2 regions of the Pseudomonas sp. LjRoot71 genome follow, and region 1 is predicted to be linked to the other one. Evidence: riboswitches for the same ligand, from Rfam matches in the RefSeq annotation. Region 1 holds a riboswitch; the other holds the start of a gene.

Region 1 (4,208 bases):
GCGCAAGGCCGTGGCAGTAATCGGCGACGGCGCGATGACCGCCGGTATGGCCTTCGAGGCGCTGAACCACGCCAGTGACGTGGGCGCCAACATGCTGGTGATCCTCAACGACAACGACATGTCGATCTCCAAGAACGTCGGTGGCCTATCCAACTACCTGGCCAAGATCATCTCCAGCCGCACGTACTCGAACATGCGCGAAGGCAGCAAGAAGATCCTCTCGCACCTGCCCGGTGCCTGGGAAATCGCCCGCAAGGTGGAAGAACACGCCAAAGGCATGCTGGTCCCCGGCACCCTGTTCGAAGAATTGGGCTGGAACTACGTCGGCCCCATCGACGGCCACGACCTGCCCACCCTACTGGCGACGCTGCGCAATATGCGCGACCTCGACGGCCCGCAGTTCCTGCATGTGGTGACCAAAAAGGGCAAGGGTTTCGCCCCGGCCGAGGTCGACCCGATCGGCTATCACGCTATCACCAAGCTGGAGCCGATCAACGCGCCGGCCGCCCCCAAGCAAGCCAGCGGGCCGAAATACTCCAGCGTATTTGGCCAGTGGCTGTGCGATATGGCCGCCGAAGACCCGCGCCTGGTCGGCATCACCCCGGCGATGAAGGAAGGCTCCGACCTGGTGGCCTTCAGCGAACGTTACCCCGAGCGCTATTTCGATGTAGCCATCGCCGAGCAACACGCAGTGACCCTCGCCGCCGGCATGGCCTGCGACGGCGCCAAGCCGGTGGTGGCGATCTACTCGACCTTCCTGCAGCGCGCCTATGACCAGCTGATCCACGATGTAGCCGTGCAGCACCTCGACGTGCTGTTCGCCATCGACCGCGCCGGTCTGGTCGGCGAGGACGGCCCGACCCACGCCGGCAGCTTCGACATCTCCTACCTGCGCTGCATCCCCGGCATGCTGGTGATGACCCCGAGTGATGAGAACGAACTGCGCCGCATGCTCAGCACTGGCCATCTGTTCAATGGCCCTGCCGCCGTCCGCTATCCGCGTGGCAGCGGGCCGAATGCGGCCATCGAACCAGGCCTGGAACCGCTGGAAATCGGTAAGGGCGTGGTTCGCCGCCAGGGCAAGCAAAGCGCCCTGCTGGTGTTCGGCGTGCAACTGAGCGAAGCGCTCAAGGTGGGCGACGCACTCGACGCCACGGTGGTCGATATGCGCTTCGTCAAACCGCTGGATGAAGCCCTGGTACGCCAGCTGGCGGCCAGCCACGAGTTGCTGGTGACCATCGAAGAGAACAGCGTGATGGGCGGTGCCGGCAGCGCGGTCAGCGAGTTCCTCGCCCATGCCGGCCTGCTCAAACCCGTGCTGCACCTGGGCCTGCCGGACTACTACGTCGAACACGCCAAACCGGCGCAGATGCTCGCCGAATGCGGCCTGGATGCCGCTGGCATCGAAGCGGCCGTACGCCAGCGCCTGGCAACCCTGGCCAGCTGAGCGCCATTGATCCCGAGCTGAACGACGCTCACTTGTAATTGCAGTAACCGCGCATTAAGGTGCGCGGCGTTTTACTTCCGCCAAGGTGCGCCCTTCATCCGTGAAGCGGCGTTAAACGGGAAGCCGGTGCGCTCATGACGAGCCATCCCGGCACTGCCCCCGCAACGGTAATCGACCGCAGAGCCATTCTGCACGTCACCTCACGCTGTCCACTGGAGCAATCTGGGAAGGACGAGGCCACGTATGTCGAGAGTCCGGAGACCGGCCTTGCTGGATGCGACTGGTGTTGCGGAGGGCATCACCGTCAAGCTCAGGCTGCCTCTGCGCACGCCCGTTCTTGTCCCTGCCCTCCTCAAAAGTCTCCCGACCTTTTGAGGATTCTCTAGATGAAGTTGTCCCGTCTTGCCCTGGCTGTGGCCTTGTTGCCCAGCATCAGCGTTGCTGCCAGCGATAGCCGCAACCACGAGTTGCCACCACTGGTCATTACTCGTGCGACTCCGCTCAAAGCACCGGTGCCCGCGAGCGTCAAAGTAATCGACCGCCAGCAGATTGAAGCAACTGCGGCGTCATCACTCCTTGACGTACTGCGCAGCCAGGCCGGTATACAAATACGCGACACCATTGGCGATGGCAGCCGAGCCACTTTCAGTCTGCGCGGCTTCGGCGAGAATGCGGTTAACAACACCCTGATCCTGGTCGATGGTCGGCGCCTAAACCAACCCAGCCAGGCCGGAGCCGACCTCAACAGCGTGCCGCTGGGCAATATCGAGCGCATCGAGATCATTCGTGGCGCAGGTACAGTCCTCTATGGCGACCAAGCGGTAGGTGGCGTTATCAATATTGTCACCCGCACCCCAAGCAGCAATGAGGGCTATCTCGAAGCCAGTCGCGGCAGCCATGACCTGGAGGCCTTTCGCGGGCATATCTACCAGCAGCTCGGCGGTGGATTTTCGACCTACCTGAGCGGCGAGTCGCGAACAGCTGACAACTATCGCGACCATAACAATGCCAGTTACAGCAACGCCTTCGCCCGCCTGCGCTATGACCATGACAATGGCCATGCGCTGTATGAGTACCAAACGGTCGACGATGAGCTGCTCTACCCCAATGCCCTGACCAGGGCGCAACGCCGTACAGATCGCAAGCAAAGTGACTCAACGGCCTGGAATGACAGCAAGACGCAGGTGCATCGTTTTGCCCTGGAGCAGCAACTGAGTGACGTATGGACTGCCAACCTCGACTACAGCCATAGCGATCAGGACAGTGTCGGCAGTTTTGCTGCACCGGACCGTTTCACCCAGGACACCCGCACTGAAAGCATCAGTCCCAGACTGAGTGCACGCTACGACAACACCCTGGGGGCAGGAGAATGGCTACTGGGTCACGACCACATAAGCAGTGACGCCCAATCATCCTGGGGCACCGACTTCCAGCAAACCCAGCGCGACTGGTATAGCCAGTTAAGCCAGGAACTAGGCCGCGACGTGACCGTTACTGTCGGCTATCGCAGCAGCGAAGCGGACGACAATAACAAGGCGATCCGCAAACACCATAAAGATCGCGAAGACAGCACCAGCATTGGCCTGAGCTGGCAAGCTAACCAAGAGACGCGTTTGTTTATCAAGCGCGAGGATGTGCTGCGCTGGGCCAACGTGGACGACAATGCGTTTGTCCTGCCAGGGGTCGAGTTCCTCAAACCGCAGACCGGCGTGTCTTGGGAAAGTGGCATCGAGTGGCAAGACGGCGTACAGCGTTACCAAGCAACGCTGTATCGGTTGGATTTGCAGGACGAACTCCTCTACGACGCAATGATTGCCAACCCCAACAGCTGGAATGGTCGCGGGGCCAATATCAATCTGGATAAAACCCGCCGTGATGGACTGCTGCTGGAAGCGGAGCGCCAGTTGAGCGAACGCCTGAGCATCGGTGGCCAATACAGCTTTACCGATGCGGAGTTTCGCGCGGGCTCTTTTCAGGGCAACAAGGTTCCGTGGGTCGCGCGCCATACGGCCAGTACACACCTCAGCTACCTGATCGTGCCAGGCCTGCGCGGTTATCTGGAAGCGGTTTATACCGGCAACCGCTATTACTCGGGGGACGATGCCAACAACCAGCACCAAGCGGGCAGCTACACCCTGCTTAACGCGGCACTGAGCTACGACTATCAGCAGTTCAGCAGCAAGTTGCGCCTCAACAACCTCACTGGCAAACGTTATGACGCGTTTGCCAGCGCAACCAGCAGTTACCCCGCAGCCGAAGAGCAGGTGCAGCTCAGCGTTGGTTACAGGTTCTGACAATCCGCCCTGGGCCTTTTCGGTCCAGGGCTTTCAACGCGCCTGCGCCAAGCGCTCACACAATTTCTCCATCGCCCCCAGCATCTGAAAGCTCGGCCGCTCCAGGCCGTTGTCCGGTACCAGCCAGAGTTGCTCGCGCTCGACAGCCGTTAGGCCCGGCCAGATGCGCCAGGCATCCAACTGCTGCTGCACACCCGCCAGAATCACCTCGGGATTGCGCTCAAGTACCGCTTCTACGCTGACCTGCGGCGCAGGCAAGCTCAGCTCGGCAAAAATATTGCGCGCCCCGCATACCGCCAGGGCATCGCTGATGATCTGCTGACCGCCGATGGTGTACAGCGGCACATCCCAGATCTGATAGAACAGCCGCAACGGCTGCTCGCGCCGGTAGCGCTGACTCAGCTGTTGCAGGCCCTGGTTGAAGCGCTGTTGCAGACGTTGGCCCTGCTCAGGACGGCCAATCCGCG
Region 2 (4,208 bases), 1.3 Mb from region 1:
CGCCACGGCTGCTGCGCTGTGAGCGGTTCTCGGCACTCATCAGGCTGTAATTGGCATTCCATTCCCAGCCCAGCAACTCGCTGCCCAGCTGCAACTCGACACCGCGAATGCGCGCCTCATCGACACCTTCGGCGCGGCTCTGGCTCTTGCCGCCCACCAGCGAATTCACAGTGGCGATCAGGTTGTCGATCTCACTGCGGTAGGCATTGATCGACCAGTGCCCCCAGTCATGCACACCGGCCAGCCCCAGCTCGATGCTGCGCGACTCTTCGGCTTGCAGATCCGGGTTACCGAAACCTGGGTAGTACAGCTGGTTGAAGGTCGGTGCCTTGAAGGCCGTGCCGTAGCTGGCCGTCAGGCGCAGCGCATCGCTCAGCGCATAGCCCCAGCCCAGACTGCCGGTGTCATGCTTGCCGAACTGTTCGTCATCGTCGCGGCGCACGCTGAGTTGCAGGTCATGCCGGCCGAGCTGCGCCAGGTACTGGGCAAAGAGCCCCTGGTTGTCACGTGAATCGCGGGCATAGTCGGTCGTGCCGTTGACCTCGTCATGCTGATAGTCGGCGCCCAAGGTCAGGGTGTGGCCATCGGCCAGGCTGAGGTCGTTCTGCCAACTGAGCGAGTCGCGGCGGCTGTCAAATCGCGAATAGAAGGCGCGGTCCTGAAAGCTGTCGGACTTGTCCTCGCTGCGCCCGGCCTGCAGGGTCAACAGCCAGGGCTCCAGCGGGCTGAAACGTGCCCGTCCGCCCACCACCTTCTGCACACCCTCGGCATTGGCACCGAAGCCGGCGGTGCGCTTGCTGTTCACCGAGTCATAGTCGTTGTGCGAGCGGCTCTGCAACAGGCTGCCATCGAGTTCCAGGCCATTGGCGAACTGGTAACCGGCCTTGGCGGCCAGTGACAGGCTGCGGTAGCCGTCGCGGTCCTGCTCATAACCGCTGACCGTTGCCGGTTTGACGTTGATGCCATCCGTATCAAGACCAGACACCCCCAGGCTGTACCAGCCACTGCCGGCCGTACCGGTGAAGCCGGCGCTGCCCTGATAGGTGTCCTGGCTGCCATAACCTGCCGAAGCAAAAGGCTTGAAGCCCGTGCCCTGGCCTTTGCGGGTGTAAATCTGAATCACCCCGCCAATGGCCTCGGAGCCATACAGGCTGGAGCGTGGCCCGCGAACCACTTCGATGCGCTCAACCAGTTCAATGGGCAAATCCTGCAATGCGGCGCCACCACTGGTCACCGAACCGACCTTGACGCCATCGATCAGTACCAGCACATGGTTGGAGTTGCTGCCGCGCATAAACAGTGAGGTCGACTTGCCTGGGCCGCCGTTGTTGCTCAGGGAAATACCCGGCACGCGGCTGAGCAATTCCGGCACCGACTGCGCCTGGCTGCGCTCGATCTGCTCACGCTCGATCAGGTTGAACGCCGCAATGCTGCTGGCCGCTGACTGCTCGGTGCGGGTTGCGGTAATAACCTGGGTATCCAGGCTGAGGGTTGCGGCCTGGGCCGCGAGAAATGGGCTACAGCCCGCGAGCGCAATGGCCAGCGGACGCATATTGAGGATGCGAAGCAAGGTCTGATTCTCCGTCGCGCCACCCGCGCGACACTGCCGATATAAGGCATGGGAGAACAGCACGGGCAGACACGGCAGAACGCCGCAACCACCCGACAACGCCCTCCGCAATGCCGTGGATGCAGCAGGCCGGTCTCCGGGCTGACGAGTGAAGCCGATGGCTTCCGGATCGCGCCTTCCCATGCCGGTGGGCACAGTGGCTATTGGCGATCCTTGACTCGTTTACCGTTGCGGGGGCAGCGCCGGAATTGTTGCGTGATCAACACGTAACGCACCGGCTTCCCTGTTTCACCCCTCTGACGCGCTGCGTCGGGGGCACCTGTTGCAGGCGCGCAGGGTAGAGAGTTGCACCGGGAGCGTCAACGCATAACGCCGCCCAGAGACCATTAAGGTCGCAGGCAGGCTGCCTGACACACGCCGGGCTAGATCAATGCCGGGGCATAAACCCGGCGGGCTTGCTCGCCAGCCACTCGACGAAGGTGCGCAGGCGTTCATCTGCAAGCAGGCTGTCGCGACTGTTGTAGGTCAATGCCAGTTCCTTTTCACTGAACAACCGGTGGATCTGGTTGTGACAGGCCCGGCAAACCCAGAGCGTAGCGCTGATGCGCTCACTCTTGGCGAAACGCTTCTGCACATAGACCTTGTTGTGCAGCGCCTTGGGGATCAGGTGATGCCGCGTCAGTGGCACCATACGGGCGCACAACTCACAGGCATCAGGCTGGGCAGGCAGGCGAATCGGTTCTGGCATACGAGCAGCGCAGGTTCAGCGTTTGCGACACAGGCTCAGCCCGTCACCCAGCGGCAGCAGGGACAGGTCGATGCGCGGGTCATCGCGTAGCGCCAGATTGAGCGCTTGAATGGCTCGGGTATCGGCGCTTTCAGGGCTTTCCTTAAGCACACGGCCACTCCACAGGGTGTTGTCGAACAGGATCAGTCCTCCCTGGCGCACCAGACGCAGAGCATGTTCCAGGTAACTGGGATAATTGGCCTTGTCGGCATCGATAAACAGCAAATCGATACTGCCGGCCAGGCCTTCCTGTTCCAACGCAGCCAATGTCTCCAGCGCCGGTGCCAAACGCAGCTCGATACGTTCAGCAACCCCCGCCTCAGACCAGTAACGCTCGGCCGTGGCGTTGTAGTCGCCGGGAATGTCGCAACAGATCAGTTGGCCGTCCGCCGGCATGGCCTGAGCCATGCACAGGGCGCTGTAGCCGGTGAAGGTACCGACTTCGACAATCCGCCGGGCACCGGTCAGCTGCACCAGCAGGGCCATAAACTGACCCTGCTCAGGGGCAATCTGCCAACGCGCCATGCTCAGCTGTGCGGTTTCTTCGCGCAGACGCTTGAGCAGCGGCGTTTCACGCAGGGAAACATCCAGCAGGTATTGATGCAGAGCAGCATCGAGCGTAAGCGTCTGGTTGGTCATGGCAGGCCCCTCAGCCGCGCAGGTTGATCAGGGATTGCGCGCCAGTTCCGGGGTAAATACGCGCTTGGCATTCAGGTAGGTACGCTGCCAGTAGGTGTTGCTCAGGCTGTCCAGGCGTACGGTGCCGCCGCTCGACGGCGCATGAACGAAGCGCCCCTCACCGACATAGATGCCGGCATGGCTAACCTGGCTGCCGCCATTGGTGGCGAAGAACACCAGGTCGCCACTTTGCAGGCGGTCGCGACCGACAGCCGGAGCGCGCATGCTGATCAGCTCGCGAGTCGAACGCGGCAGGCTGATACCCGCCGCATCGCGGTAGACATAGCCAATCAGGCCACTGCAATCAAAACCACCGTCCGGGGTATTGCCCCCGTAGCGATAAGGCGTGCCAACCAAGCCGAGGGCGCGAAACAGCACGTCATCAGCATTGCCGTTAAAGCTGCTGCTGGGCGTTTGCACGACAGGTGGCGGGATTGGAGTAGGTGCGCGACTGGAACAGGCGCTGAGCAAGGCAACGACGACCAGCATGCTGAAACGGGCGAGAGCGGTCATGGATAAGGCGATCCTGAGCCGGGATGCGCCCTACTCTGCCGACTTGCGCACCGCAGAGCAAGCTTTAGATTAGCTTTGCCTAGCAAGTCATTGAAAACTATCGAGATGCATCAGATATATAACCCTGGGAAACGGCTGCGCAGCTGGCAGCCGCCTCCCACAGGTTCAAGGATGGCGCGCCACGCTGTCACTTGGCGCCAGCGCCAGGGCACGCTTGGCTTCGATAAAGGTACGTTTCCAGTAACGATCTTCCAGGCTGTCGACCCGCACACCACCGCTGCGGCTGCTGCTGGAGTGGATGAACTGGTTATCACCCATGTAGATGCCGGCGTGGCTGACGCGATTACGCCCATTGGTGCTGAAGAACAGCAGATCACCCGGCTCCAGCTCATCGCGCGAGACCAGAGGAGCGTCGATATTGATCATGTCGCGGGAAGAACGCGGCAACTGCATGCCGGCTTCTTCCTTGAACAGGTAACCGATAAAGCCGCTGCAATCGAAACCGGAACTCACCGAACCACCACCGAAGCGATAGCGCGTACCCACCAGCGATAGGCCGTGAGACAGGATGCTGTCAGCCAGCTGCGGCAGTTTGTAGGATTTTTCTTCGGTAAAGTCGCCGAGGGCTGCTTCCTTGGCCTGTTCATCAAACTCGGCCAA

What was found. A riboswitch is a leader RNA that binds a small molecule or an ion and turns the genes downstream of it on or off. The one in region 1 is predicted to bind cobalamin.
Region 2: it holds a riboswitch for cobalamin, as region 1 does, so the genes downstream of both, btuB (TonB-dependent vitamin B12 receptor) here and ACSQ17_RS06920 (TonB-dependent receptor family protein) in region 1, are expected to answer to the same signal.

Annotation. Positions count from the first base shown of each region.
Region 1 is NZ_CAXURA020000001.1:1,456,928-1,461,135, forward strand. It holds gene dxs (1-deoxy-D-xylulose-5-phosphate synthase) at 1-1,447, shown strand, start outside; cobalamin riboswitch at 1,514-1,731, shown strand; gene ACSQ17_RS06920 (TonB-dependent receptor family protein) at 1,834-3,741, shown strand; gene ACSQ17_RS06925 (cobalamin-binding protein) at 3,775-4,208, opposite strand, start outside.
Region 2 is NZ_CAXURA020000001.1:198,219-202,426, forward strand. It holds gene btuB (TonB-dependent vitamin B12 receptor) at 1-1,552, opposite strand, end outside; cobalamin riboswitch at 1,681-1,908, opposite strand; gene ACSQ17_RS00930 (hypothetical protein) at 1,998-2,318, opposite strand; gene ACSQ17_RS00935 (O-methyltransferase) at 2,334-2,996, opposite strand; gene ACSQ17_RS00940 (C40 family peptidase) at 3,024-3,548, opposite strand; gene ACSQ17_RS00945 (C40 family peptidase) at 3,714-4,208, opposite strand, start outside.